DNA from 3 places in the Mesorhizobium sp. M7A.F.Ca.CA.001.04.2.1 genome. Region 3 is predicted to be linked to each of the others. Evidence: riboswitches for the same ligand, from Rfam matches in the RefSeq annotation. Region 3 holds a riboswitch; each other region holds the start of a gene.

What was found. A riboswitch is a leader RNA that binds a small molecule or an ion and turns the genes downstream of it on or off. The one in region 3 is predicted to bind thiamine pyrophosphate.
Region 1: linked by a shared signal. The riboswitch ahead of thiB (thiamine ABC transporter substrate binding subunit) and the one ahead of thiC (phosphomethylpyrimidine synthase ThiC) in region 3 are both predicted to bind thiamine pyrophosphate.
Region 2: linked by a shared signal. The riboswitch ahead of EN955_RS32030 (YkoF family thiamine/hydroxymethylpyrimidine-binding protein) and the one ahead of thiC (phosphomethylpyrimidine synthase ThiC) in region 3 are both predicted to bind thiamine pyrophosphate.

The regions. Positions count from the first base shown of each region.
Region 1 covers NZ_RZQT01000055.1:22,470-32,587, reverse strand. The annotation lists gene EN955_RS18600 (amino acid ABC transporter permease) at 1-595, opposite strand, end outside; gene EN955_RS18595 (amino acid ABC transporter substrate-binding protein) at 723-1,496, opposite strand; gene EN955_RS18590 (RNA polymerase factor sigma-32) at 1,819-2,682, shown strand; gene EN955_RS18585 (M48 family metalloprotease) at 2,707-4,176, opposite strand; gene thiQ (thiamine ABC transporter ATP-binding protein) at 4,435-5,226, opposite strand; gene thiP (thiamine/thiamine pyrophosphate ABC transporter permease) at 5,219-6,844, opposite strand; gene thiB (thiamine ABC transporter substrate binding subunit) at 6,853-7,851, opposite strand; TPP riboswitch at 7,895-8,009, opposite strand; gene EN955_RS18565 (thiamine diphosphokinase) at 8,097-8,756, shown strand; gene EN955_RS18560 (ABC-F family ATP-binding cassette domain-containing protein) at 8,758-10,118, shown strand, end outside.
Region 2 covers NZ_RZQT01000188.1:861-9,179, reverse strand. The annotation lists gene EN955_RS32045 (ABC transporter substrate-binding protein) at 1-953, opposite strand, end outside; gene EN955_RS32040 (ABC transporter ATP-binding protein) at 950-1,714, opposite strand; gene EN955_RS32035 (ABC transporter permease) at 1,711-2,463, opposite strand; gene EN955_RS32030 (YkoF family thiamine/hydroxymethylpyrimidine-binding protein) at 2,568-3,176, opposite strand; TPP riboswitch at 3,167-3,280, opposite strand; gene EN955_RS32025 (hypothetical protein) at 3,461-3,793, shown strand; gene EN955_RS32020 (GSU2403 family nucleotidyltransferase fold protein) at 4,076-5,179, shown strand; gene msrA (peptide-methionine (S)-S-oxide reductase MsrA) at 5,257-5,775, opposite strand; gene EN955_RS32010 (glycosyltransferase family 39 protein) at 5,858-7,426, opposite strand; gene EN955_RS32005 (hypothetical protein) at 7,706-8,319, shown strand, end outside.
Region 3 covers NZ_RZQT01000008.1:76,431-86,548, forward strand. The annotation lists gene EN955_RS04750 (hydroxymethylpyrimidine/phosphomethylpyrimidine kinase) at 1-424, opposite strand, end outside; gene EN955_RS04755 (thiamine phosphate synthase) at 415-1,020, opposite strand; gene EN955_RS04760 (thiazole synthase) at 1,017-1,790, opposite strand; gene thiS (sulfur carrier protein ThiS) at 1,792-1,989, opposite strand; gene thiO (glycine oxidase ThiO) at 1,958-2,959, opposite strand; gene thiC (phosphomethylpyrimidine synthase ThiC) at 2,956-4,791, opposite strand; TPP riboswitch at 4,895-5,011, opposite strand; gene EN955_RS35260 (hypothetical protein) at 5,213-5,584, opposite strand; gene EN955_RS04785 (metallophosphoesterase) at 6,076-7,413, shown strand; gene EN955_RS04790 (hypothetical protein) at 7,416-9,482, shown strand; gene EN955_RS04795 (hypothetical protein) at 9,479-10,118, shown strand, end outside.

The DNA of each region.
Region 1 (10,118 bases), on a different contig from region 3:
CCAGATAGAGGATCGCCGCCTCGACATAGAGGATCAGCGGCTCATAGGTGGTGGCGACGATGCGCTGCGCCGCCTGGAACATCTCCGGCACGGTGATGGCGGCGGCCAGCGACGTATCCTTGACCAATGAGATGAAGGTGTTGGAAAGCGGCGGCACCGCGACCCGGCCGGCTTGCGGCAGGATGGTGCGCCGCATCGCCTGGCTCCAGGTCATGCCGATCGAATAGGCCGCTTCCCACTGGCCCTTCGGCACCGACCCTATGGCCGCGCGGATGATTTCCGACGTGTAGGCGCCGATGTTGAGCGTGAAGCCGATCAACGCCGCCGTGAAGGCGTCGAGCAGGATACCGACCGACGGCAGGCCGTAGAAGATAAGGAACAGCTGCACCAGCAGCGGCGTGCCGCGGAAGATCCAGACATAGAAGCGCACCAGCGCGACCAGCGGTTTCGGACCAAACAGCCGGGCAAGCGCCGCACCCAACCCAACGGTCAGTCCAAGGACGAAGGACAACAGCGTCAGCGGCACGGTGAAGATCAGCGCCGCCCACAACAGCGAAGGCAGCGACTCCAGCATCAGTTGCAGCCAGTGCGGCACGTAAGACCCTCCAAATAAGTCGAGGCTTTCGTCGAGGCGCGACATATCACGACAAAAGCGGCGGACCGTCAAAGACGACTCGCCGCTCGATATGTCCTGTGGGCCGCGGAGCGGCCCGCCTCATAGATTACTTCGAAACGTCCTGGCCGAAATAGGTGTCGGAGATTTTCTTATAGGTGCCGTCGGCCTTGATGTCGGCCAGCGCCTTGTTGATCGCCGCGACCAGCTCCGGATCGCCCTTGCGCACGATGACGCCGGAATAGTCGGCGTTTTCCTCTTGCGCGGCGATCTTCACATTGGCGTCGGGCTTGTGCTTCTTGAAGTCGAGGAACGACAGGCTGTCATTGATCGTGGCGTCGGCACGGCCTGTCAGAAGCAGCTGGATCGATTGGTCGAAGCCATCGGTGCCGACCAGCTCGGCGCCGTTCGTTTCGGCCAGCTTGCCGAAATTCGAGGTCAGCGACTGCGCCGACTTCTTGCCCTTGAGATCGGCAAAGGTCTTGATGTCTGTGTTGTCGCCGCGCACGATCAGCACCGCCTTGGAGGCGATGTAAGGATCGGAGAAGTCGTACTTGGCCTTGCGGGCATCGGTGATGCCGACCTCGTTGATGACGGCGTCATAGCGATTGGCGTCGAGGCCGGCGATCAGCCCGTCCCACTTGCCTTCGAGGAATTCGACCTTGACGCCGAGCTTGTCGGCGATCGCCTTGGCGATTTCGACGTCGAAGCCGACCAGTGCGCCCGAAGTGTCATGATAGGTGAATGGCGCATAAGTGCCTTCCGTGCCGACCTTGATGACCCCGGCCTGCTTGATCTGGTCGAGATTGGCGCCGGCATGGCCTGCGGTGACAGCCAAGGCCTGCAGCGTTCCGGCGATGATGAGCGACTTGAGCCATTTCATTTTTCTGTGATCCCGTCCTTGGCCGGCCGACCGGCATATTGTGAGCGATGGAAACTGACAGATGCAAGCCGAAAAAATAAGGAACAGAATTCCAAAAACAACCAGTTTCTGAAATCGGATACTCAAACTGGCGCTTTCCAGCCGGCACCAGAACTGTCGCGGATCATCCCCGGAGCCCGTCGGGCAACACATACCCGCAGCCACGGTCGCGGAACCTTTCCCGCGCATGGCAGTTCTGGCTGTTCTAGGGCACGACGCCGCCATTTCAACCCAGGCGCCAGCCAAGTTTGCAAAGTCATCCGCACCACCCAGGGAGCGCCTCATGATGGAAGACACGGCAGGACGGATCATGGTCCGCGCGGCGATGAAGGCTCCCTACCTCGAGCGTGACGAAGAGCATCGGCTTGCATTGCTCTGGAAAGAGGACAACGACCAGAACGCGCTGCACAGCATCACCGTCGCGCATATGCGGCTGGTCATTTCCATGGCCTCCAAATTCCGCCATTACGGCCTGCCGCTCGGCGACCTGGTCCAGGAGGGTCATGTCGGACTGCTCGAGGCCGCTGCCCGCTTCGAGCCGGAGCGCGAGGTGCGGTTCTCGACCTATGCGACATGGTGGATCCGGGCCTCGATGCAGGACTACATCCTGCGCAACTGGTCGATCGTGCGTGGCGGCACCAGCTCGGCGCAGAAGGCGCTGTTCTTCAACCTGCGACGCCTGCGCGCGCGGCTGGCGAATGGCGCCGAGCCACTGTCAAACGCAACGCTCTATCGCGAAGTATCGGAAGCACTCGGCGTCTCCGAAGCCGACGTGGCGATGATGGATTCGCGGCTGTCGGCTCCCGACTCCTCACTCAACATGCCGGTTGCCGACGATGCGGGTTCGACCGAGCGCATGGAATTCCTGGTCTCGGACGATCCGCTGCCCGACGAGATCGTCGGCGACAAGATCGATGTCGCGCGCCGCTCGCTCTGGCTGAGGGAGGCGCTTCGCGCGCTCAACGCACGGGAGTTGAGGATCATCGAGGAACGCCGGCTTAACGACGAGGGCGCGACGCTGGAAGCGCTCGGCGAAACCCTCGGCATCTCCAAGGAACGCGTCCGCCAGATCGAGGCCCGCGCCATGGAAAAGCTGAAGGTCGCGTTGGTGAAGCAGAATCCGGAGTTCATGGCGACTGCCGCCTGAACGGCGGCAGGCGTCCGGAGGTGCCTACTTGTCCGTGACGATCTTGACCTTGTCGCCGGCCGAAACCGCGGCACCAGGCGACAGCGCGTTGAGGACGCGGAACAGGTCGAGCTTACGGTCGACGCCGACCATCTGCGCCGAAAGCGAACCCATCGTCTGCCCAGGCTGGACAGTGACGACGCGGATGCGCAGCGGCTTCAGCGCCGCCTTTTCGGCGGCACTCAAGATCCGGAACGAGCCGCTGACCGAGCGGGCGATTGTGTCCAGCGACGTGCTGGCCGAAGGGGCCGCGGTCAGCAGCCGATAGACCTGGCCGCCGGCGCGGATCACCGCAATGTCGAACTGCCAGCCTTCGGCGCCGGCATGCGCGGTCGCTGCCTCGTTGCCGTTGATGGTTTCCTGCCTGACGCTGCTGTCGACGAGACCAGCCACCCAGCCGCTGCGGATATAGTCCGTCAGCGCCCGGTTCTTGTCGATCGACACGCCATCGAAACGGATCGCTATGTCGCCGGGGCCGGTGGCCGTCACCGCTGCCGCCGAATTGTCGATGATGAAGCCGTCCGGTACCGTGAACGAAACGCCAAGGCCCGGATGCAGGAAGGTTTCGCCGCGCACATAGCCTTCTTCCGGCGTGTCGCCATAGAGCAGGCCGTCTATGCCGGCGAGGAAGGAATCGCGGTCTCGCGTGCCGACGCCCGGCGCGCCGAACTGGCGGGCATGGCGCTGCGCCAGATCGATGCGCTGCGGCGTATTGGGGTGCGTGGCCAGGAAGTCGAGGCTGGCGTCGGTGGCGCCGCTGATCGAGCGGAAATCCGTGTAGGCCGACATTGATTGCAGGAAGCGGCCGGCGGCGAAAGGATCGTAGCCGGCCTCGCCGATCGACTTGATGCCGATGGCGTCGGCTTCCAGCTCCTGGTTGCGCGAGAATTGCGCGAGCCTCAGCTTGCCGCGGATCAACGCCGCCTTGGCGGTCGGGCTGTCGCCGAGCACATCGGAAACCACCTTGGTCGCCAGGCCTTCCTCTGCCTCGAGTTGCTGGCGCTGCAAGCCGTGATTGGCGGTGACGTGGCCCATCTCATGCGCGATGACAGCGGCAAGCTCGGCCGAATCATTGGCCAGCGCCAGGAGGCCGCGCGTGATGTAGAGATAGCCGCCCGGCAGCGCGAAGGCATTGACATTGGGCGAATTCAAAATGGTGATGCGATAGGTCTGTGTCGGGTTGGCGGACACCACCGTCAAACTACCGACCACCTTGGCGACCATGCGCTCGAGCTTGGGATCGGAATATTCGCCGCCATAGGTCGCCAGGATGCGCGGATGCTGCGCCCTGGCCAATTCGGCGAGCTTGTTGTTGGCGCCGACATTGTCCACCGTGATCGGCTTGTCGGAAGGCTGGAAGCCGGATTCCTGAACTTCCGGCGGCGTGAACATCTGGCAGCTTGCCAACGCCACGGCAAAGCCGGCCAGCGCGAGAAAGCGCGCCAGCGGTTTCATTCCCAATGTGTTAGCGCCGATCGCCAGAACGGCTTCCTTTCGGGTCCCGGCACATGACATTGAAAATCGGGGACGATCTTCAGAATGCTCACGTGCCATATCTCAAACTGCTGCAGTATCCGCGGCCCGTCCCAGGGGCGGGCGCCGGATACTGCAGGCAAATCACGGCCTGTGCCGGACCGGTAGGGCGGACCTAGCCACACTCCCCCGGTCATGGCAAGCAAACGCCACATCGCCTGGAGCCGGTTTGACCGTAAATTATGTCCGCTTCCGGGCAACATCGCGTGATGTGGAATATCCGGCACCCGCGCCGATATAGCGCCGGAACGCCTCCGGACCAGCCCCGGCAAAGAAATCATCAGCCTTGCCGGTCGCAGCGACCAACCCATTGTCGACAAACACCATATGCTCGCCGATGCGGCGTGCATCCTCCGGCTGGTGCGTGACGAACAGCACTGTCATGGCGCGTTCGGCATGAACGGCGGCAACCAGGTCCAGCATCTCGTCGCGCAAAGCCGGTCCGAGCGAAGCGAAGGGCTCGTCGAGCAGCAACACCGGTCGGTCGCGCACCAGCACGCGGGTCAGTGCGACGCGCTGGCGTTCGCCCCCCGAGAGCTCGCGCGGCAGGCGTTTCTCCTTGCCCGCAAGACCGGTGCGCGCAAGCGCCTCGGCGACCGCGGCGCGGTCCGCCTCGGTCAGCCGCAGGGATGGCGAACGGCCGAGCCCGACATTCTGCTCGACGGAAAGATGCGCGAAGAGATTGTTCTCCTGGAACACCATCGACACTGGCCGCGCCGAGGCCGGCTCGGCGCTGACATCGACACCGCCGATCAGCACGCGGCCCGACCGTGGGGTCTCGAAGCCGGCGACCAGATTGAGCAGCGTCGACTTGCCCGAACCGCTCGGCCCCATGATGGCGGTGATCGTCGCCGCGGCAAACTCGACATCGAAAACAAGCGGCGCCTCGCCATAGCTGCCATAGCTGAACGACACTTTGTCCAGCCGCACCGGCGCGCCCTTCGCGAGCCCGTTGGCCGCCTTTTCACGCATCACGGACCTCCTCCCTTCCCAGCCAGTGCGCCGCCACGATCAACGCGAGACAGACGAGGCCGAGCAGCAGTGCGAGGCCGGCGGCATCCTCGGTGCGGTAGCTGCCCATCCGAGCCAGAAGAAGGTAGGGCAATGTCTGCACGGAATCACTGCCGAACAAGGCAATGACACCGAGATCGCCGAGCGACAGCGCCATGGCGAAAGCGAAGGCCGTGGCGAGCGGTCGCCGCAGCGACGGCCAGTCGACCAGCATCAGCCGGTTCCAGCCCGCAATGCCGAGCTGTGCACAGAGCCGTTCGTGACGCTCGCTCGCCGCATCATAGGCGGGACGCACGGCGCGGAGCGCAAACGGCATCGCCATCACCGCGTTGACGGTGACGACCATGACCGGGGCGATGGCGAAGACATCGCCGACATGGCGCAACAACAGGAACCAGCCGGCGCCGACGACGATCGGCGGCACGACCAGGACAAAACCGGCGCCTGTATCGGTCGCGTGCTCGAGCAGTGTCTTTGCGCCGGCACGGCGGTTCAGCGCCAGTGCCCGCCGCGCCATGGTCAGCGCCAGCGACAGCATCACCGAAAGCAGCGCCGACAGGAAGGCGAGCGCCGCGCTGGTCAGCGTTGCCTGCCGGACAGTGGCCTCGCCGGCCAAGCGGGCGAGATCGGCACTCAATCCGGCCATCACGGTTGCCGCCATCGGCCCGACGACGAACAGCAGCGCCAGGACGATGAGTAGCGCGTTCAACCAGGTCTCGCTCCGATTGACCGAGAGATAGCGGCGTTGCGCGACCGGCAAATTGGTGTCGCCGACCACATTGGCGCCTAGCCGCGTCAGTGCCAGCACCACGATAAAGGTCAAGGCGATCTGCAGCAGCGTCAGTGCAACGGCCCGTGCGGGATCGAAATCGAAGCGCAGCGCCTGGTAGATGCCGACCTCAAGCGTCGTCGCGGCCGGCCCGCCGCCGAGCGTCAGCACGATCGTGAAGGATGTGATGCAGAGCATGAACACAAGCCCGGCGACGCCGGGCAGTGCGGCGCGCAGCGTTGGCCATTCGATCAGCCGGAACGCCGGCCGCGCCGCCATGCCGAGTTGGCTCGCCAGCCGCCATTGGTCGGCCGGTATGGTCTGCAGCGCCTCGAGGAACAGCCGCGTCGCCAGCGGCAGGTTGAAGAAGACATGGGCGACGAGAATGCCGGACAGGCCATAGATGCCCGGCCAGCTTCCGCCGCCGATAACGGCAAGCACGCCGGCGAAATAGCCGGCACGGCCATAAAGCGCCAGGATGCCGAGCGCTGCAACGATGGCCGGCAGCGCCAATGGCACGGCGAAGATCTGCAGGATGAAGGCGCGGCCGAAGAAACGTGGATGCCGCGACAGAGCGCGCGCCACAAACAGCCCCGGGATGACCGAAAGCAGCGTCGACAGGACCGCTTGCCAGAGCGTGAAGCGAATGACGCGAAGCAGATAGGGATCGAAGGCTGCCCAGGCGCCCGAGAAATCATGGGCGCCCTCGAAAAGCAGGCCGGCAAACGCGCCGCCGATCAGCAGCGCGATTGCAGCGAGCGCTACAATGCCGGCACTGACGCGGGAATCCGTGGAATGCGCCGGCGCCATCGCGCTGCCTATTTGCTCATCACCGCCAGCCATTCATCGACCCAGGCCTTGCGGTTGGCGGCGACCTCTTGCGGGCTGAACAGCAAGGTCTTCGTCGGCTTGACCAGTTTGTCGAAGGCCGGATTGAGCGGCTTGTCGGTCTTGCCTGCCGGGAACATCCAGTTGGTCTCGGGGATGGCATCCTGGAATTTCGGCCCGGTCATGAAGGCCATGAACTTGGCCGCCAGCGGATTCTTGGCTCCTGTCGTGGTGATACCCGCCACCTCGATCTGCAGATACTCGCCCTCCTCGAAGGAGGCCGCCTGGTAGCGCTCCGTGTTCTCGGCGACCATGTGGTAGGCTGGCGACGTCGTGTAGGACAGCACCATCGGCGCCTCGCCCTTGGTGAACAGCCCATAGGCCTCGCTCCAGCCCGGCGTCACGGTCAGCACCTTGGCCTTGAGCTTGGCCCAGGCCTCGGGTGCCTTGTCGCCATAGACCGACTTGACCCAAAGAAGCAGGCCGAGGCCTGGCGTCGAGGTGCGCGGATCCTGGATGACGATCTTGTCGTTGGCACTGCCTTCGATCAGCTCCTTCAGGCTCTTCGGCGGCGTCTTCATCTTCTGCGTGTCATAGACGACAGCGAAATAGCCGTAGTCGAAGGGGACAAAAGTGTCGTCGCTCCAGCCGCCCGGCACATTGACATCCGTCACCGCGCCATGCGGCGCGAACAAGCCTGACGCCTTGGCATCGGCGGTGAGATTGGTATCCAGGCCAAGCACGATATCGGCCTTGGTCGATGCGCCTTCCAATCTGACGCGGTTGAGCAGCGCGACGCCATCGGCGACCGAGACGAAGTCGACGTCGCAGCCGCATTCGGCCTCGAACTCCTTCTTCACCACGGGACCCGGCCCCCAGTCGGCGGTGAAACTCTCATAGGTGTAGACGGTGAGCTTGTCCTTGGCCAAGGCGGGCCCGGACAAGGCCACGACCGTTGCTGAAACAAGAGCGTATAAAAGCGTGCGCATCGGCGCCTCCTTCGTTCGAATTGAAAGGAATTGAGGCGTCGGACTGTCCGAAACGTCTAATCCCTCCGCCGGTACAAACCGGATCAGGTTCAGCGGGTTGGCGAGACTGCCTCTCAGCCGGTCCGCGAAGATCGCGTCCGGCACCCCGTTAGAGCGTTTCGACACATAGGCCGGGCCGATCCGCCATGCAAGCGGGAGTTTGCCGCCTTCCGTTTCCCGTGCCGGGCTGATAAGGGCCACACGATATGAGCACATTCACCATCCTGCTTGGCGGCGATCTCATCCGTACGCCACGGCTCGACCGTCAGGTCAAAGGCTCCCGCGTCATCGCCGCCGACGCCGGCATCGGTCATGCGCGGTTGCTGGGTCTCGTGCCGGAGCTGTGGGTGGGTGATTTCGATTCCGTGCCGGCGAACCTGCCGGACGATCTCGCTTCCGTGCCGCGCCGGACCTTCCCGGCCGAAAAAGACCAGACCGATGGCGAACTGGCCATCGCCGCCGCACTGGAGCGCGGCGCGACCCGCCTGGTGCTTGCCGGCGCCTTTGGCGGCAAGCGCGCCGACCACGCTTTTCTGCATCTGGCGCTTGCCTTGCGCCTGGCCGAAGCAGGGACCGATGTGCTTTTGACCAGCGGCGCCCAGGAAGGCATCCCCCTGCTGCGCGGAACGGCCGGCTTCGACTATGCCGACGGCACGCTGTTTTCGGTGCTCGGCTTTTCCGAGCTCGACGGCCTGACCGTCACCGGCGCCAAATGGCCGCTCGCTCACGTCAAGGTGGCCTTCGGTTCGTCGCTGACCATTTCCAACGAGGTCAAGTCCGACAAGACCGGGGGCCGCCTCGAAATCGCGCTCGGCCATGGCCGCGCGATGCTGCTCGCTCATCCCTATCCCTTACCTGAAAGCTGACATGGCCCCGCCCCTTCTCAACCTCGACGGGATAAAACTGACTTTCGGCGGCACGCCGCTGCTCGATGGCGCCGCCTTGACCGCCTCGGCCGGCGACAAGATCGCACTGGTCGGCCGCAACGGGTCCGGCAAGTCGACGCTGCTGAAGATCGCCGCCGGCCTGATCGAGCCGCAGGATGGCGAGGTGTTCCGCCAGCCTTCGGCGACCGTCCGCTATCTGCCGCAGATGCCCGACATGGAGGGTTTTGCCACTGTCCGCGCCTATGTCGAGGCCGGACTAGGCCCAGCCGACGATCCGTACCGCGCCAGCTATCTGATGGAGCATCTTGGACTGTCGGGCGAGGAACGTCCGAACGACCTGTCGGGCGGCGAGGCGAGGCGCGCCGCCCTTGCCCGCGTCATGGCGCCCGAGCCCGATATCCTGCTGCTCGATGAGCCGACCAACCATCTCGACCTCTCGGTCATCGAATGGCTGGAAGAAGAACTCATCCGCACCTCCTCGGCACTGATCGTCATCTCGCACGACCGCCGCTTCCTCGAGCGCGTGTCGCGCGCCACCGTCTGGCTCGATCGCGGCCAGACCCGCAGGCTAGACAAGGGCTTCGGCCATTTCGAGGAATGGCGCGACCTGGTGCTAGAAGAGGAAGAGCGCGAGCAGCACAAGCTCGGCCGCCAGATCGTGCGTGAGGAGCATTGGCTGCGCTACGGCGTGACGGCGCGGCGCAAGCGCAACATGCGCCGTCTCGGCGAATTGCAGACCATGCGCCAGCGTTTTCGCGGCCATCGCGGCGCCGAAGGGTCGGCGACCATGGTGGCGAGCGACGCCAACGAGTCCGGCAAGCTGGTGATCGAGGCCAAAAATATCGAAAAGAGCTTTGGCGATCTCACCGTGGTCAAGGGGTTTTCGACCCGCATCCAGCGCGGCGATCGCGTTGGCCTGGTCGGGCCGAACGGCGCTGGCAAGACCACGCTCTTGAAGATGTTGACCGGCGAGATGAAGCCGGACGCCGGTTCGGTGCGGCTCGGCACCAATCTGGAGATCGCCACGCTCGACCAGAAGCGCGAGGCGGTCGACCCGCAGGAGACGCTGGCGCAGTACCTCACCGATGGGCGCGGCGAGAACCTCGTCATCAATGGCGAGCAGCGCCACGTCGTCTCCTACATGAAGGATTTCCTGTTCAAGCCGGAGCAGGCGCGCACCCCGGTGCGCGAACTATCCGGCGGCGAGCGGGCGCGGCTCTTGCTGGCGCGCGTACTGGCGCGGCCGGCAAACCTTCTGGTGTTGGATGAGCCGACCAACGATCTCGACATGGAGACGCTGGAACTGCTGCAGGAGCTGGTTGCCGGTTTTGCCGGCACAGT
Region 2 (8,319 bases), on a different contig from region 3:
GGATCGCGCAAGATGCCGGAGGCGAAAAGATAGTCGCCGATCGCTTCCATCTTAGCCGGATCCATCGTCCCGATGGCGCCGCTTTGGCTGCGTAGATAATGGTCGTCGGCCAATGCCTTCAGCGAGGCGTGGATCAGCGCCGGATTGGTCAACGCATCCTTGTTTGCAGCGATCAGCAGGGTTGCCGCATCGTCGGGGTGGTCGACAGCGAACTGGTAGCCGCGCCGCGTCGCCTGAACGAAGTCGGCCGCAGGCTTGGGATTGGCCTGGAGATAGGCTTCGCTCGAAGAGATCAGTGTCGTGTGCTCGTCAGGCACGCCATAATCGGCATAGACGAAGCTGCGCTGCTTGACGCCCTTGAGCTCGGCTTCGACACCCTCCCACGTCGAGACTTCAAGCGTGAAATCGACCGACCCATTGGCCAGCGCCTCATAGGCTGAGGTGCCGAGCGTCACCGTCTCGAAATTGCCCTTGCCGCCGTCGTGGCGGATGATGGTCGATATCAGCGCGTTTTCCCAGGCACTGCCGAAGCCGCCATAGATCAAGCCGTCGAGGCTTCTCGGGCTTACGATCTCGTTGCGTGCCGCATTGAAGACCACGCGGCCGGTTTCGGACTGCACCACCGCATAGACGCCCTTCAGGTCCGCTCCGGCGGTTCTCTGGGTGAACAGGCTGATGGTGCCGTTGATGCCGAAATCGGCGACGCGATTTGCAACCAGCGTGCCCGCACCGGTATCGCTGTAAGGCAGGATGTCGACCTCGAGCCCGGCCTCGCGATAGAAGCCCTTGTCGCGGGCGACGAACAGTCCGATGTGGTTGGTGTTGACCGTCCAGTCGAGGGCAACGGTGACCTTTTGTGCCGATTGTGCTTGGGCTCGCCCCGATCCGGCAACGAGCGGAAGGCCTGTGGCAAGCGTGAGCAGCAAGGCCTGCCGGCGCGTCAAGTCAGTCATGGTCGTGTCCTTTTGGATGGGTTGGGGTTGAGGATGATGTCGAGGATTTCGGCCTCGAGCGCGCTTGCCTGCCGTGCGGCTTGGCCGCCAAGGCTGCGCGGGCGCGGCAGCGGCACCTTGATTTCACGCACGATGCGGGCCGGGCGCGCCGACAGCACATAGACGCGGTCGGACAGGAACACGGCTTCGCGCACGTCATGGGTGATCAGCAGCGCCGTCCAGCGGTGATGCCGCCACATCTGTTCGAGCCAGCGCTGCATGGCGGTGCGGGTCAGTGCATCGAGCGCGCCGAACGGCTCGTCGAGCAGCAGCATGTCGCGCTGCTGCACCACGGTGCGCAGCAGGGCCGCGCGCTGGCGCATGCCGCCCGAGAGCTGCCCGGGGAAATGTCGCTCGAAGCCGGCAAGCCCGAACTCGGCAAACAGCGGCGCGACGCGCGCCCGCGCCGCCTTGCGCCTGATGCCTTGCACTTCGAGTCCAAGCGTCGCGTTGTCGAGGATGCGCCGCCAAGGCATCAGCGCATCACGCTGCGGCATGAAGGCAAAGCGCTTGCCGTGGTCATCGAGCGGCTCGCCGTCGAAGAACATCTCGCCCTCGCCATGCTCGGCGCCGGTCAGAAGCTGGAACAGCGTCGATTTTCCGGCGCCCGAAGGTCCAAGGATCGAGACGAATTCACCGGCGCCGACGCTGAGCGAAATATCGGCCAGCACGTCGAGCCCGCCGAACGCCTTGCGCACATGCCGCAGCTCGAGCCGGTTCATCGCCGCGGCCCCTTCCCTGCGATTGCCTTGTCGGCTCGCTCCCAGGGCATGGCCAGGCGCTGCAGCAGCACAGTCAACCCGAACAGGACAAGTGTCAGCGCGGCGCTGACACCGACGGCGGCCAGCACCAAATCGGGGCGGAAATTGTTCTTGGCGTTGAGCATGTATATGCCCAGCCCCTTCGCGGCACCGGCATATTCGGCGAAGATGGCGCCGACCACGGCATAAGTGATGGAGATCCTGAGGCCAGCAAAGAAGTAAGGCAGTGCTGAAGGCAGCCGCGCCAGCACGAAGATGCGCCGGCGCCCTGCTCCCATGGCGCGCAGCATTTGGCCGATCTCGGCCTCGGTCGACTCATAGCCCTCGACCAGTGCGACCAGCATCGGAAAGAAGGTGACCAGCGCCACCAGCATGATCTTGGGCGCCAGTCCGAAGCCGAACCACAGCACCACCAGCGGCGCGATCGCCACCAGCGGCAAGGTCTGGCTGACGATGAAGACGGGAACCAACGCGCGGCGCAGCGGCTGGAAGAAGTCGACCAGCATCGACAGCGCAAAAGCGGCGCTGAGCGAACAGGCAAAGCCGAGTAGCGTGGCGCGGATGGTCGGAACGGCGTTGTTGGCCAACGCCTCGCGATTGAGCATCGCTTGCTCGAGGACGCGCGACGGCGCCGGCAATATCGTCGGCTTGATGCCGGAATAGGTGGCATAAAGCTCCCACGCCAGCAGGAGCAACCCGACCGAGACCATGGCCGGCACTGCCTTGGCAAGAAGGCTCGCGATCCGGCGCGAAGCGACTGACGATGAGACCACGGGAGATAACCTTTGACGGCCGCGCGGAAGCGGCGGCAGCTTCAGACAGCCGACGGGCTGTTGGCCGAGACCGTGACGTCGAGAGTTACGTGGCCGGCGCCTGGTCCGAAGCGACAGAAGGCCTCGTCCAGCGCCGAAAAGATCGCACCGGCATCACCGCGCAATTTCGTGCAGAAATGCTTGGAACGCTCATAGACGCCGGACTGCTTGAGAAAGTCGATGCAGCCGTAAATCTCGTCCATGTGGTCGTCGGTGCCCATCACATAGAGCGAGAACTGCGCGGCCGCCGGCTGGCCGGTGACAGCAGCATTGCGCACCGCCGCGATGGCCGCATCCCTGCGCGGGCCGAGTGGCCCGACCGGCCCACCAAGTGCATCGGAGCGGCAGATCGGATCGTCCGGCTCGCCAGGGCAGCCGCGCGAGATGGTGGCGGACAACACGCAATGTTTGCCGCTGCGTGCCGCCGCCACGAAGAGGTCGCGCATGGCAGGAAACAGCACTTCGGGCGGCCCGACCAGCAAGGTCGAGATGTCGTCGGTCTCGATCCTGAGCTTGTCGCGCCAGGGATCGAGCGCGCCAAGCCCGCCAAGGATGACACCGACGAAATCGTCGGTCATGGGATATAGGGAAATCTGTGCGCCTGAAAACACCGCCCGCCTCGCTCCGCTGGTATTACCCAGATCAGCTTCTAGGGTCTGTGGGCTTGCCGCCCCCGTCTCAGCCCCGACCGTACGGAGCACCCCTGTGGATGTGCGCCTTAAAGCATCATTCGGGTTGAAGGGAAAGCCGTTTTTCAGCACACTGCGCCAAAAGGATTGCGCCAGTCGTGGTGCGCCTGAGCGGAATTTTGTCGGGAACCTTCACTGCCGCGACCGGTTGTCCCCATAGTCGCGATGCGATCACCTTCGTAAGAATGAGCGACGAGTTCACAGAAATGGAGACAATGAAAATCCTCGCAGCTTCGGCTCTCACCATTGGCCTGGCGACATCAGCCATGGCGCAAAGTGCTGACGATAACGGTGCAAACGGAGGCGGCAGCGGCAAATCGGTGACGGTTGAGCCGAACACGCCGGCTTCACCCAATACGGTCGAGCCGGACACTGTGGACCCGGGCATAACCAACAGCACGACCGGCATGCCCGATGGCATGAATTCCAACGCGGATGAAAACTGCCCGGCCGGTCCGCAGGGCGCACAGCCAGATGCCAACGGCACCTCGCCGGGCACGGCTTCGCCGACAGTCAACGACAACCATTGCGGCAAGTAAGTTGTCGCCAATTGGAGCGAAAACCCGCGGAGCGAATGCTCCGCGGGTTTTCGGCGCATCGTTAATCGCCGGACAGCGTCTGACGGCCGGTATGCGCATGCCGCAGGAAATCGACGCAGGCGCGCACCGCTGGCGGTGTATGGCGCTGCTTCTGATAACAGGTCGGGCGATTATAAGGTTTTCGCAATTTTCTTATAACCACTTGAAACCAGGAGCAGAAGCGCGCAGTTATAAGAGAACTGCAAATTTCTTATAACGCAAAGACCCTGGTCGGACGCCGCCATGAAATCGATCGATATTGCTTATCGCACTCTGTTCGCTGAACTCGTGCAACGAAGCCTGGATGCCTCGTTCCAAACTGACTTCTCGACGGCAGGCAATTTCGTACGGGTTCCGGTAAAAGGCCGCGACTACTGGTATTTCGAGGAGACCAGACCGAAGACGACAAGACGATATGTCGGTCCGGCCGACGATCCCGAGATCGCAAAACGCGTCGCCGCCTTCAGGGAAATCAAGAGCGATCTGAAAAGCCGTCGTAAGCTCGTATCGACGCTTGTTCGCGAGGCCGGGTTGATGGAGCCGGAAAAATTTACCGGCGATATCGTCGAAGCTCTTGGCAAGGCCGGGTTTTTCCGCTTGCGGGGCGTACTTGTCGGCACGGTCGCATTCCAGACCTACGCCGGATATCTGGGCGTAAGGCTGCCGGGGGTAGCGCTACAGACAGGCGATGCCGACTTTGCCCAATTTCACTCGGTCTCCGTCGAAGTGGGCGACAGTCTGCCACCGATCATGAATGTGCTGCGCGATATCGATCCGTCGTTTCGCGAAATTCCGCACCGAACGGATGCCAATCGCACGACCCAGTTCGAAAACGCTTCCCGCTACAAGGTCGAATTCCTGACCCCAAATCGGGGTAGCGACGACTACGCCGACCACGCGAGCGCGATGCCGTCGCTGGGCGGCGCATCGGCACAACCCTTGCGGTTCCTGGATTTTCTGATCCGCGAACCCGTAAGAACCGTCTTGTTGCATCGATCCGGAGTCCCGGTACTGGTCCCCTCACCCGAGCGATATGCCGTCCACAAACTGATTGTCGCCTCTCTTCGCCAAGCGAATGCAAACGGCGCGGCAAAACGGGAAAAAGATGTTCTTCAGGCAAGCTTGCTGGTCGAGGCGATGGCAACTGCCCGCCGGCAAGATGATCTCGCCGTGGTGTTCTCCGAAGCTTGGAATCGCGGTGCCAGCTGGCGCGATGCAATCCAACGAGGTCTTCGTTTACTCGATCCCGATCGGCAAGACACGGTCGAGACAATCGTTCGAAGGGCACTTTCGGATATTGGTGAAGAGCTCGATGGCTTCACCGACGCGACAAGGCGCGCTGACTGAAGGTGTTTGGGATGCGATGATGCCGCTCGACGACTCCATCGAGCGGCAATGCATGGCAGGACCGGAAGCTGTGAGCCCTACGAAACAGCCTTCTCACGAACCGGCAGCTTCCAGCCTGGCCTGACGAAGTGGCAGGTGTATCCGTTGGGATATTTCTCCAGATAGTCCTGATGCTCGGGCTCGGCTTCCCAGAAGGGGCCAACGGGTGCGACTTCGGTGACGACCTTGCCCGGCCACAGGCCCGAGGCATCGACATCGGCGATCGTGTCCTCGGCGATGCGCTTCTGTTCGTCGCTGGTGTAATAGATCGCCGAGCGATAACTCGTCCCGACATCGTTGCCCTGGCGGTTGCGGGTCGTCGGATCGTGGATCTGGAAAAAGCGTTCCAGCAGCGTGCGATAGCTTATGATGGCCGGATCGAAATTGATCTCGATGGCTTCGGCATGGGTGCCGTGGTTGCGGTAGGTGGCGTTGGGCACGTCGCCGCCGCTGTAGCCGACACGGGTGGAGATGACGCCGGGATAGCGCCGTATCAAATCCTGCATACCCCAGAAGCAGCCACCGGCAAGGACTGCGCGTTCGGTCGAAGTCGCCATATCACGTCTCCTCAAAGGCAAGTTTGTCTGGACATAGATGGGCATTGTCACCTGCTTCGTCCAGCGGACCGGCGGATCTGCTTCAGTTGCTCGGTCGGGCGAGGCCGTCGATAGCACCCGGCAACTGCCGCGCGCCAGGCGGAATGGCGGCGAAGCTGATCGCCACCGGCGGTGCCTTGAGCGACCAGTCGAAAAGAACGATTTTGACCGGGATGTCGCCCACCCACGCCTGCAGATAAGATGGCACATCGCGCCCGGGCCAGACCAGCAATATGCCATGCTCGCGCAGCCGCTCCTTGGTGATCCAGGGGGCGTACTGCATGTTCAGTTCGGTGAAGATCGACGGCTTGTCATAGGCATTGAGGCCCGCCAGCGGCGCAATAAGGGCATGGCCGCCGACGATGTCGAGCCGATCGGGCGTCGCAGCGTGCCAGACAGCCTCTGCCTCATCCGAGATCTTTTGCGCCGGCCAGCAGACGGCGTCCATGCGCCCACGCAGATTGCATTTCGTCCAGCGGATGCCCGCATAGGCACCGGATATGCCGACAATGGAGATGAGCGCGCAGATCGCCAGCTTTCGCATCTCGATGGCGCCGAGGCGATGGCCCAGCAAGGCGAGCGCCACAACGCCAGCAAGATTGTACATCGGCGCGCCCCAGGCCTCGCCGGCGCCGGTGAACAGGGACGCCACCATGACGAGGATCGCCGGGCCAACCCCCATCCACAAGAGATAGACCAGCGTGCCGCGCCCGACGGGCTTTTGCGGCGCGGGCGAGCGCCGCAGCAGCCCTGATATCGCCAGCACCAGAAGAAAGCCGCAGAGCCCGGCCATCTGGACGCCGATATAATAAAAGCGGGAGCGATGGGCCACCACCCACTGATCGCGCCAGGCGGCATAGGTCAGCGGCAGGAAATCGACGCGGCAGAGTTCGGCGGCCAGTGGAGCGGCGACAGCGCCGAAAACCGCGAGCCCAAGCCATGGCCAGGGCGTGGCGAGCCGACTGCGTGCGCGTGTGTCCGACAGCAGCCAGATCGCCCCGAAAAGCAATAATAAGCCGGTGGAAAGCTTGGCATAGAGCCCGACGCCCGACACCAGCCCGAGCGCCAGCCACCAGCCCGGCCCACCACCACGGCCCGCACGCCACAACAGCCAGCAGATAGCGGCCCAGAAGGGCATCTGCGCGTAGTCATGATTGAACTGTGGGGTCGGCCAGCCGAAGAAATAGAGCGACGGCATCAGAAGCACGGCGGCCAGCGCGCGGGTTCGCCCGAGCATGTCGCGGGCCAGCAGATAGACTAGCACGAAAGTGGCCGAGATCGTTAGCTGAGCCACGAGATATTGCGGCCAGCGGAACGATCCGGTCAGAAGATGGCTGATCTCGAGCAGCCAGCCGGGAAGCTGTGGATGCTTGTAGGTCAACAGCACCCATTCGCGGCCCCACATGAAGCCTTCGACGACATCGTTGGGCGGTGACACGTCGACAAGCGCGGGCGCCACGGTCCAGCACAGGATCTGTGTCAGGCATAAAAGCGCCAGGCCGGCTTCTGGATAGCGCGTCAGCCCTGGCCAGATCGACGACTGCCGCCAGTCGCCTGGAACAGAACTGCCGACAGGCAGCCAACCGTTGATGGGTCCGTCGATTCGCGTCATGCGGTGGATAAATCACGCCGGACGGTTTTTCGAACAGCCCAGAACTCGAAGCTTACGAAAATGTATACTTGGGCGACCACGGCAAAACCAAGATTGAGGCAGAGTTTCGCGCCACCATGCCGCCTCTCCCGTCATCACATGCCAGCAAGACAACAATGGAACACGCCATCCCGCGGCACCCTGAACATGCCGGGGCATGGCGCATTGGGCGTGATCGCGGCAGGCGTCGCCCAAGCCTGACCGGCTCCCGTCCTCAGAAAAGCATCCAGGATTTGAAAAATGCGCCACCACCATGCCGTCATTCACTACCGTGCGCTCGATTTCTGGATGGCCCGTGCGGCCGTTCTCGTCATCATCTGCCTGCAGCTTCTGGTCATCAACAATCTCTCATTCGGGCCGCGCTGGCTGGCGCCCGCGCTGGAAGCCGCCCTGCTGCTGCCCTTGTCGGTGGCCACCGCCTGGACACAGGCCGCCACCCGGAAGGCGGTCGAGGACCACGAGTGGCATGCGATCGGCCAGTTTCGGGTCATGATCCGCAGAACAGCCCTGACCATGACCGCCATCATCAGCATCATGAATTGCGGTTCGCTGGTCCTGCTGGTGCATGCCTTGCTGGAGGGCCATGCCGGCAACAGCGGCACGACCCTGCTGATCGACGCACTCAACATCTGGGTTACCAACGTCATCGTCTTTGCCTTGTGGTTCTGGAGCACCGATCGCGGCGGGCCGCCGACCTGCGGTCTGGTCAAGCTTGCGCAGGCCGATTTCCTGTTCGCGCAGATGACGTTGAACGACCGTGAACTCCAAGATTGGCTGCCCGGCTTCGTCGATTATTTCTTCCTCGCCTTCACCAATGCGACCGCGTTTTCGCCCACCGACACCTTGCCACTTTC
Region 3 (10,118 bases):
TGGGAGTGACCAGACGGCAAAGCGGCATCAAATCGCGCTTCATGGCAGCGATAGCGCCTGCTTCCAGAAGTGCGCGGCCTGAGGTGGAGGCCAGCACAGGGTCGAGTACTGCCGGCACTTGCGGAAATTTGCGCAGCACTGCGGCAACGGCAACAATGATCTTGGCAGTCGCCAGCATGCCGATCTTGATTGTGGCTACGTCGTTGGCCTGTAGCGCGGCACACATCTGATTGGCCACCATGCTGGGTGGCGAATGATGGATTTCGATCACGGCGTCGTGCGTTTGCACCGTTAGCGCTGTGACGGCGAGACAGGTGCGCACGCCAACGGCAGAGATCGTCTCGATGTCGCGTGCTATTCCAGCACCCCCGCTGGAATCTGATCCGCCAACGACAAGCACATGCGGTTCTCGTCTCATCGCCATCGGTCCGTCTTTTCGATCCATTCTCGCGTGCGCGCTTCGGGGTCGAAGCTCAACGTGATGTCCGTGACCACTGCGGCGCTGTTGGCGCCGGCCTCAAAGACGCCGTCGAGGCGGTCGGGGTTGAGGCCGCCGATGGCGACCAATGGGATCGGCGCCACCCGCCGCTTCCACTCGCTGATCCGCTCTAGCCCTTGCGGCGCCCACTTCATTTTCTTCAAAGTGGTGGGATAGATCGGACCGAGCGCGACATAGTCGGGCTCGGCAAACATGGCCGTTTCCAGCTCGACATGATCATGCGTGCTCAATCCGAGCCTGACGCCCGCTGCCCGTATCCTCGAGAGGTCGGCCGTTTGCAAATCCTCCTGGCCCAGATGCACGAAATCGCAGCCTTCCTCGATTGCCAGGCGCCAATGATCGTTGATGATGAGCTGGCTTTTGTGTTGGACACACCAGGCCTTCGACTTGCGGATCTCCGCGCGCAGCCCGGTTTCATCCATGGTTTTGATGCGAAGCTGAATCAGCTTGACGCCGAGCGGCGCCAACCTTTCGATCCAGGCGGCGCTGTCGACGATCAGGTAGAAGGGATCGAGCTTCATGAAAAAACGGCCCTGCCGACCATCGGCGTCGATGGCACGGCGACGTCGCGCGGTTCGAGCATTCCCGAACTGAACGCCTCACGACCGGCGTCGACCGCCTTACCGAAAGCACGCGCCATGCCGACCGGATCTGCCGCCTTGGCGACCGCTGTGTTCAGGAGCACGGCGTCAAAGCCGAGTTCCATGACGGTGGCCGCGTGCGACGGCCGTCCGAGCCCCGCATCCACAATCAGCGGGACGCCAGGGAAATATCCGCGCATCGAGCGCAGCGCCGTCATGTTGACCGGTCCCAAGGCGGAACCGATCGGTGCGCACCACGGCATCAGGACCTTGCAGCCCGCTTCCAGCAGCCGCTCGGCGACAACGAGATCGTCGGTGGTATAGGGGAATACCGCAAAGCCGTCCTCGCACAGGATGCGGGCGGCTTCAACCAGACCGAACACATCCGGCTGTAGCGTGTCGTGATTGCCGATCACTTCGAGCTTGATCCAGTTGGTGCCGAAGACCTCGCGCGCCATTTTCGCGGTGGTGACGGCTTCCTTGACGGAGAGGCAGCCGGCGGTATTGGGCAGGGTTCTGGCGCCCAGCGAGCGGATCAACGACCAGAATTGTTCGCCGGCCCTACCGCCCGCCATCTCACGCCGCAACGAGACGGTCACCACCGACGTGCCCGATGCCTTGACTGCATCGGCAAGGATGGCCGGCGAAGGATACTGAGCCGTGCCGAGAAGCAGGCGCGACGAAAGCTCGGTTCCATAAAGCTCCAACATGCTAGCCGCCCTGCATGGGCGAGAGGATTTCGATCCGGTCGCCGTCGCTCAACTGGAACTCCGCGCGGTTGGCTTTGTGCACGAGGTCGCTGTTGACGGCGGTGGCGAGCCAATCGCCCTCATAGTCGAGCGCGGCAAGCAACTCGGCCAGCGTGGTGGCGGCAATCTCACGCGCCTCGCCGTTGACCATCAGTTTCATGAGCATGCTCCTTGGTTCTGTCTTGACTGAAAACCAGGTCGGCAGCCTGGCGCGCCATGGCGGGGGCGAGGAGAAAACCGTGACGATAAAAACCGTTGATCGCGATGATCTCACCGTCTGTTTCGACGCGTGGCAAATTGTCGGGAAATGCCGGACGGACACCCACACCGGTTTCAACGATCTCGGCCTCACCAAAGGCCGGATGGAGGGCATGGGCGGCACCCAGAAGCTCCATCATGGAACGCGCCGTCACCGGTCCGGCGCTCTGGCTTTCAATCATTGTCGCTCCGATCATGAAGCGGTGGTCGGTGCGCGGCACGGCATAAAGCGGAAAGCGTGGATGAAGCAAACGGACCGGCCGCGACAGCGAGACATCAGGCGTGCGCAGGATCAGCATTTCGCCGCGAACACCGCGCAGCCTGTCATCGGCCGCTGCCATTCCCATGCAGTCTATCCGACGGGCGAAACCCGAAATAGGCCGGGCGTCGCAGCCGAAGTGGAATTTGACACCCATGGTCGCCAGCTTTTCATGAAGTGCGGCGATTGCCTGGCGCGGGTCGAGATGAGCCTCATCGGGAAACAGCAATCCGCGCCGGAACCGGCCGGCGAGGTCGGGCTCCAGGACCGCGATTTCGTCGTCATCGACACGCCGATGCCCCGACGTGCGAGTGGCGAACCGGTCAAGCTCGCCAGTATCACGCGGCGCGGCCAGGACCAGCGTTCCGGCCCGTGTCACCTGACCGGGCAGCGCGTCATCCCACCAGTCGGCGGCGTCGCGTCCGAGATCCAGCACCGGCTGCTCGGCGCTCTCACGCTCGCACCAGGGCGCCAGCATGCCGCCGGCGAACCACGACGCATTGCCGCCGAGGCCATGCCGTGTCTCCACAACGGTCACCGCGGCACCGCGGACGGCGAGCTCGAACGCCGCGGTGAGGCCGGCGACGCCGGCCCCTTTGACCAGAACCCTCATGACGGTTCCGGCGCCTCTGGCATGAGCGGTACGCCGGTCTCGTCAGCTGGCATGTAGAGATCGCCACCTTCGCGATATTTCGCCGCCATAGCCGCCATGCCCTCTTTCTGCGCCTCCGCGCGGATGTCATGGGAGATGCGCATCGAGCAGAATTTCGGTCCGCACATCGAACAAAAATGTGCCAGCTTGTGCGCCTCCTTGGGCAAGGTCTGGTCGTGGAAGGACCGTGCGGTTTCGGGGTCGAGCGACAGGTTGAACTGGTCCTCCCAGCGGAACTCGAAGCGCGCGCGCGAAAGGGCATCATCCCTGGTTTTCGCTGCCGGATGGCCCTTCGCCAGATCGGCTGCATGGGCGGCTATCTTGTAGGTGATCACGCCAATCTTGACGTCGTTGCGGTCGGGAAGGCCGAGATGCTCTTTCGGCGTGACGTAGCAAAGCATTGCGGTGCCGAACCAGCCTATCATGGCGGCACCTATCCCTGAGGTGATGTGGTCATAGCCGGGCGCGATGTCGGTCGTCAGCGGCCCCAACGTGTAGAACGGCGCCTCACCGCACACTGCGAGCTGCTTGTCCATGTTCTGCTTGATCTTGTGCATGGGGACATGGCCCGGGCCTTCGATCATCACCTGGCAGTCCTTTGCCCAGGCAATCTTGGTGAGTTCTCCAAGTGTTTCCAGTTCGGCGAATTGCGCCGCGTCGTTCGCATCGGCGATTGAACCGGGACGAAGGCCGTCGCCGAGCGAGAAGGAGACGTCATAGGCTCTGGCGATGTCGCAGATCTCCTCGAAATGCTCGTAGAGGAAGCTCTCCCGATGATGGTGCAGGCACCATTTGGCCATGATCGAGCCGCCGCGCGAGACGATGCCCGTGACCCGGTCGACGGTCAGCGGTATGTAGTGCAGCCGCACGCCGGCGTGGATGGTGAAATAGTCGACGCCTTGCTCGGCCTGCTCGATCAGCGTGTCGCGGTAGACCTCCCAGTTCAGGTCCTCGGCGATGCCGTTGACCTTTTCCAGCGCCTGATAGAGCGGCACCGTACCGATCGGCACCGGCGCATTGCGCACGATCCAGTCGCGGATGTTGTGGATGTTGCGGCCGGTCGACAGGTCCATCACCGTGTCCGCGCCCCAGCGGATCGCCCAGACCATTTTTTCGACCTCTTCGGCCATCGATGATGTGACAGCCGAGTTGCCGATGTTGGCGTTGATCTTGACCAGAAAATTGCGACCGATGATCATCGGCTCGCTCTCGGGATGATTGATGTTGGCGGGAATGATTGCGCGTCCGCGCGCCACCTCGTCGCGCACGAATTCGGGTGTGACGAAATCTGGGATCGCCGCGCCGAAGGCTTCGCCGTCGCGTTGCAGCTTGCCGCGCATCACCTCGCGGCCGAGATTCTCGCGGATGGCTACGAACTCCATTTCTGGCGTGATGATGCCGGCGCGCGCATAGGCAAGCTGGGTCACCGCCTTGCCCTGCTTGGCCTTGAGCGGCCGATTGCGTATCGCAAATTCCGGTGTCAGGCGCTCGCCGGTGGCGAATCCATTGTCTTCCGGCCGGACGTGGCGGCCGTCATAGGCTTCGACATCGCCACGCGCCGTGACCCATTCGTGGCGAAGCCGGGCAAGGCCTTTTTCGATGCTGGTTTCGACAGTCGGGTCCGTATAGGGGCCGGACGGATCATAGACGGTGACGGGCGGTTCACCCGCCGTCGGATGGACGGAGATTTCTCGCATCGGCACTTTGATGTGCGGATAGAGGACGCCGGACTTGTGGATTTTCCGTGAGGCGGGCAGCGGTCCCGTCGACACGGCTGGAGTGAGGGCATTCATCGTGAGGCTCCTTTGCTCATGCATTGGAGACCCAGTTCTGTGCCGGAAGGATGAAAAGACGCTTCTGTAGACCTGCTACAGCAGGACCTCGGGCGTAAACTCCCGCAAAGCGCTTGCACCGTCCCTACGCCAGTATGAACTGGATCAGGTTCAACGGGTCACTGCGCCGCGAAAGCCAGCAGTATCTCAGCCCCTTACCGGGACTCCCCTGGTGAATGCCTCAGGTTGAACGGGCTGACGCTATCTTGTCAAGCGCATTCGGGCGCCTTCGGCCGGTGGCGACGGCCGGCGGCCAGCCGGGCGGAGAGCTCGCGCATGCATCGGGGACAAGTCACGCCCCGTAGACCGTGGCCAAAGCCTCATTCGCTTCGTGAAGGATGGAGAAACTGTATTGGCCATGTGAGCGTATCGACCAAGTAGCTCAGGCGGTCACGGATGTGGTTATTCTGGTCGAAGGTGACGAACGGCCTTGGGGGTCACCTCCTTTAGGATTCAGAGGTTGGAAGACGGCTTCTCGCGATCTGGGCCATCGGGAAATACCTGTCTTCGGCTCAACCTCGACATGGCGTCCGATCGACCGCAGATATACAGCTATCTCGTTTATGAGATGATCGCGTTCGCCGTAGATTTCAGCAATCCTACGCAGCTGTGGCTCGACGGCCCTCCGTTGCGCTGGCGTGAAATCAGCATCGCCAAAGACGTATCCCAAGTTGCCAATCGCGCAAATGTTGCAGCCGGCGTCCACAACTGCTTGTACGAATGCCGGAATGTCTTTTTCTTGCATGGTCTTCATGTCGAACCTCTCGTGAATGGCGTGCTTGCGCCCCAATCTGCCTTTTCAGCGTGTCCTCTGGGCGGCGCAAGCCCTGAGCGTGATTGTGCACGGGCAACCTCGACTATCCCATCTGCCACGCTCTTTAGAATCGGTGGGGTCTGGTGATCGCAGGCTGGGCCACTCAAAAGCCTACAAGAAGAAAGTCATGGCGACCATTGCTCAAGATCGCAAGGGTGCGTGCAAGACCTTCCGTTGGCAGTCATGCACGCTCGCTCAGAGATAGTCCGGCCGCGGAAATTCTCCCTTATTCGTAAGAAAGCTCATTGAGCAACTGGGCATTGAGCAACTGGGTCTCACGTCGCGGGTCTCGTGTGCTTCACACCCCAAAAATAGCCGCCGTGGCAATTCTCGAAAAGTGCAGGCTACCTCGTTAAGGACACTGCGGATGATCGTTCGCGCTTGGCAAAAGCGAACGGATTAGTCTATGGCTCTCGGCAGGGGGGCGAGTTATGCGGCGGGTGCGAATCCTTCAAGTAGGCGATATTCACTATCCGGACTGGCATCCTTCCTCTAGCAACATCGATGCCAAGGATAGCAAGTTCGCTCCGAAAATAACGCAGAAGCTACGCGCGTCTTCGCTGCGTGCCGTCTTGACGAAACTTCGGCGGCTGACGACTTCGAAGCCCTTGGATTCGATCGCCTTCATGGGGGATTTCACGAGCCGTGGCGACAAGACCTTCATTGCTTCGGCATTCCAGCATTTCACGTTGCTCTGCCGCGCACAGGGACGCAGTTCAAAGGCGCTTCCGTTGATATTCGTACCGGGAAATCACGATGTGAACCGTGATGACGCGCGCGAACTTGGACCGACTGAGAAATTCAGCGAAATGGCGAGTTTAGCCGCCCGCTTGGGTTGGCAGACCGTTCCCGTGGACCAACCCGTGCACTTCAGACTTCCGACAGGATCCGCAGGCGCAAACTTCATCCTCGTCAACACAGCAATAGGCAGTTGGGAGCTTCAGAACCTTCCCGCGTTCCTTCGTGATCGTCTCGAGGCACTCAGTCCTTCTACAGAACCTGTAGATCTCGGCTCGCCGGACATCTCGGGACATTCGCCCGCGACACCTCCCAGCGATCCAGACAAGGAGGCGTCCGACGACGAGTATTACGGTCAGATGGACACGCCATACATCTCGCGTGAGATGCTTGCAGGCCTACAGGAATTGCTCCAGCAGCCCGACATGCGTTACGGCATCATGATCGGCCATCACAATCTGCTGCCACAAAAGACTCCGCGCATTACGCCATACGCGGAGATGCTCAACAGCGGATTTGTCAGAACTCAGCTGCTGCAGGGTAACAAGCCTATCGTATACCTGCATGGACACATACATGCTGATCCGGTCGAGATCGTCAACGATCCAAGGTTTCCGGACGGCAAATTGATCTGCATCTCAGCACCAGAGATACAATCAGGTTTCAATGAGCTCGTCTTCTTCACGACCGATCAGGGAGAGCTCGTCGGCATCCGACTTATACCCTACCGCACCAATGTCGCCGACGGGACGGTCATGGAAGGCGAACATTGCTTTATCTCGACCATGTCCAACGGCAAGGCCTTTCTTAACAACGACACGTTTGACCTGCTGCGCCGACTCCGCGACCATGCCACCAGGCGCGGGAATGGGTTACTCTTCTGGGACGAGATCACTGAGATTGCCGGCTCCGCCGAGCTCGGGCTAGATCTGGAAGACTCTCTTCTGATGCTCCAAGCGGCGCGCGCCGTCGAGATAGACGGCCTCACGAAGGCAAACTCGGCCTGGCGCATTAAGGTAAGGGACGAATAGCGATGCAGAATCCGTTCGGCCCGAACAGGATCGAGTACGAAAGCCGCCCGATACTGTGGTTCAGTCAGAAGTCGGCCTTGATTTCTGCCGCCGCCAAGCCGGTCTTCGTCGCAGGGACGAGAGGCAGTGGCAAGACCAGCATTCTTCGCTCGCTTTCCACAGTCCATATCCTCGAAGACAAAAGTCTCGCGGACCAAGTCGGCAAGCTCGGCTGGTATGGCGTCTTCTTCCAGCTCAATGAGACATTCTCGCCCCTAATCGACAACGCGGTTCTGAACCTCATTCCGGAGCGGATACGCTTCGACACGGCCGCCGTGATCCCGCGGCAATTCGTAATCTTCTCTCACTATCTGGAGCTGAAGATAGTCGAACGCCTGCTCGAGAGCATCGGCCAGCTCAGACGCGACGGCCACTTGAAATACCGGGCCTCCGAAGATAGGGACGTCGCCCTGGCACTGCATCGCGAAGTGCTGCACTTCATACCCCAACCTGCCCGTCTCGACTTCTTCAGCATCGATGAGCTGCGGGGTAGGATAACCCGGTACGTCGACGAATGCTTCAACGCGTTCTTCTTTGCCGCCGATGCCGTAGCGACCGGCTTCAGAGCGACAGACCCTGGCGCGATCATTAACAAGGTCGCGACCGCGATCACTCCACTTTTAAATGGCCCATCTTTCGCCGGTGACAGGGCGCCTTTCTTCAAGATCCTGATTGACGACTGTGAAGCACTGACACCGCTCCAACAGCAGTTCCTGAACACCTTGGTGAGGAAGACGCGGGGCAACGTGAAATGGGTCCTCGCCTACATCGGCGGTCTCTACGACACGATCCGGACGATCATACCCGGCCAGTCGCTCTCGAATGCTGACCGGGACGTCGAGAATCTTGATTCAGTCGATCCGAGGGAGTTCGCCACGCTGTGCGAGAACGTGTCGTCGCTTCGGCTGTACTATGCGCTTCCTGACCATCTGCGGAGTGATCTCGAGCGCAACGATGCGCTCAGCGCGTTTTCGCTCAAAAACCGGCTGGGGCGGCTTTCCGTCAATGACATCATCGAGCGGGTTATCATATCGGGTCATTCCGAGGGCAGAGAAGAGCTTGTGGCACTTGCTGATGCAGCACGTGAATTCCTCTCCGTGAATTTGAGGACGGCGGATCAGCAGCAATTCCTTCTTGATCGAAAAGCGCGCCCTTATGCCGAAGGGCTGGCGCTCGCGCTCATGAACCCGGAAATCAAGCGCCGGCCCATGAGCAAGGCGGATGCTTCAAATCTGAAGAGGTCGATCGCCCGGAAACAGGGATGGGCTTTTCTGAAAGCGTGCCAGATGCTGCGTCTCCATGACTACCCGTACGTAGGGCACCAGATCATCACATCATTGAGCGACGTCTGTATACGCGATTTCCTTGATATAATGGGAGAGATCTTCCGCCGCAGTGTTCCGAGTTCCAGTGATCCACGAAAACTGGTGGAATTCATCAACTCGGATTTACAGATTCATCTCGAACAGCAGAGACAGGCTGTGAACGCCGCCTCTCAACGGAAGCTTGATGGACTTCAGGCGCTTTCACATCCGTACGAAGAAGAGAGCGTGCGCATGGTGCGGGCGTTGGGTTACCTGACCGCTCGCCTCCAGACAGAGTTTGCCGAAGAAAATGCTCTAGGAACGACAGAGAGAGGCATTTTCAGGGTCGATCTAAAGGAAATGCGCTCGCTGGTGAACCGACTGGAGCAACCCAGCGGAAAACTGGACGAGGTCCTGCGTCGGGCGGAAAGGGATGGGTTTATCCGGGAGGTCTCCGCCGCCGGCAACTTTGAGGTGGACCGCGCCGACCCCGCATCGAAGGAGATGATGATCAGATTGCATCGGCGATTTGCACCTTACTTCGGGTTCTCCTATCGCGGCCCGTACGAAATCAACACAATCCCTGCGGCGCGGATGGTCGACCTGCTTTTTACCAGGCATCGGCTCCCAGAAGACTGGGCCGACTCGGTGTTTAAGGAGCTCGTCGCGCGGCCCGCACTCAAGACCGAATTCCAGCACTCGCTTTTCGAGAGCGATCTCGAATGACCGCTTCAACTGTCGAGTATCGAGTCTTCGGCCATCTGGCCGTCACCGAGAAGGCGAGAGATGCAGGTACCTGCGAAACGATGAAGGCAGATATCGCGATCGTCGCGCTTGGATGGGAAACGCGTTTCGCCGCGTTCGAAAACCATCTTGACCTGAAGGTCGGCAAGATCGTGGTTCTGGACTTTGCTCTGAAGGAAGCGAACGTCCCAGCCGTCGAAGAAAACCGGCGAAAGCTCATCGCTATGGGTACCCGATGGGGCGTCGAAGTGACTGTGATCACCCTCGAGCCTTCCATCGAGTATCAGAAGAACATCAATCTCCTCGATCACCTGCTCACTCAGATGGCCGCTTCATGTGGCTCATACGAAGGAAGCCTGCGGAAGGTTTTCGTCGAGTGCTCGACGATGCCGCGAATCTACATCCAATGGCTGATTGCGGTGGCATTCAAGAAAATGTCGATTCAGTCTCTCGAATTCGGGTACGCCGAAGGTATCTACGGGAACGCGATCGGCAAAGAGGATTTTTCCAGCGGCTTGGACCGATACGTCACCGTCCCTCATCTTCAAGGCAGCGGAGGAATGGGCGAAGAGAAAGTCCTGCTCGTGGGGATCGGAGGAGATGCAGACGTATTCTACG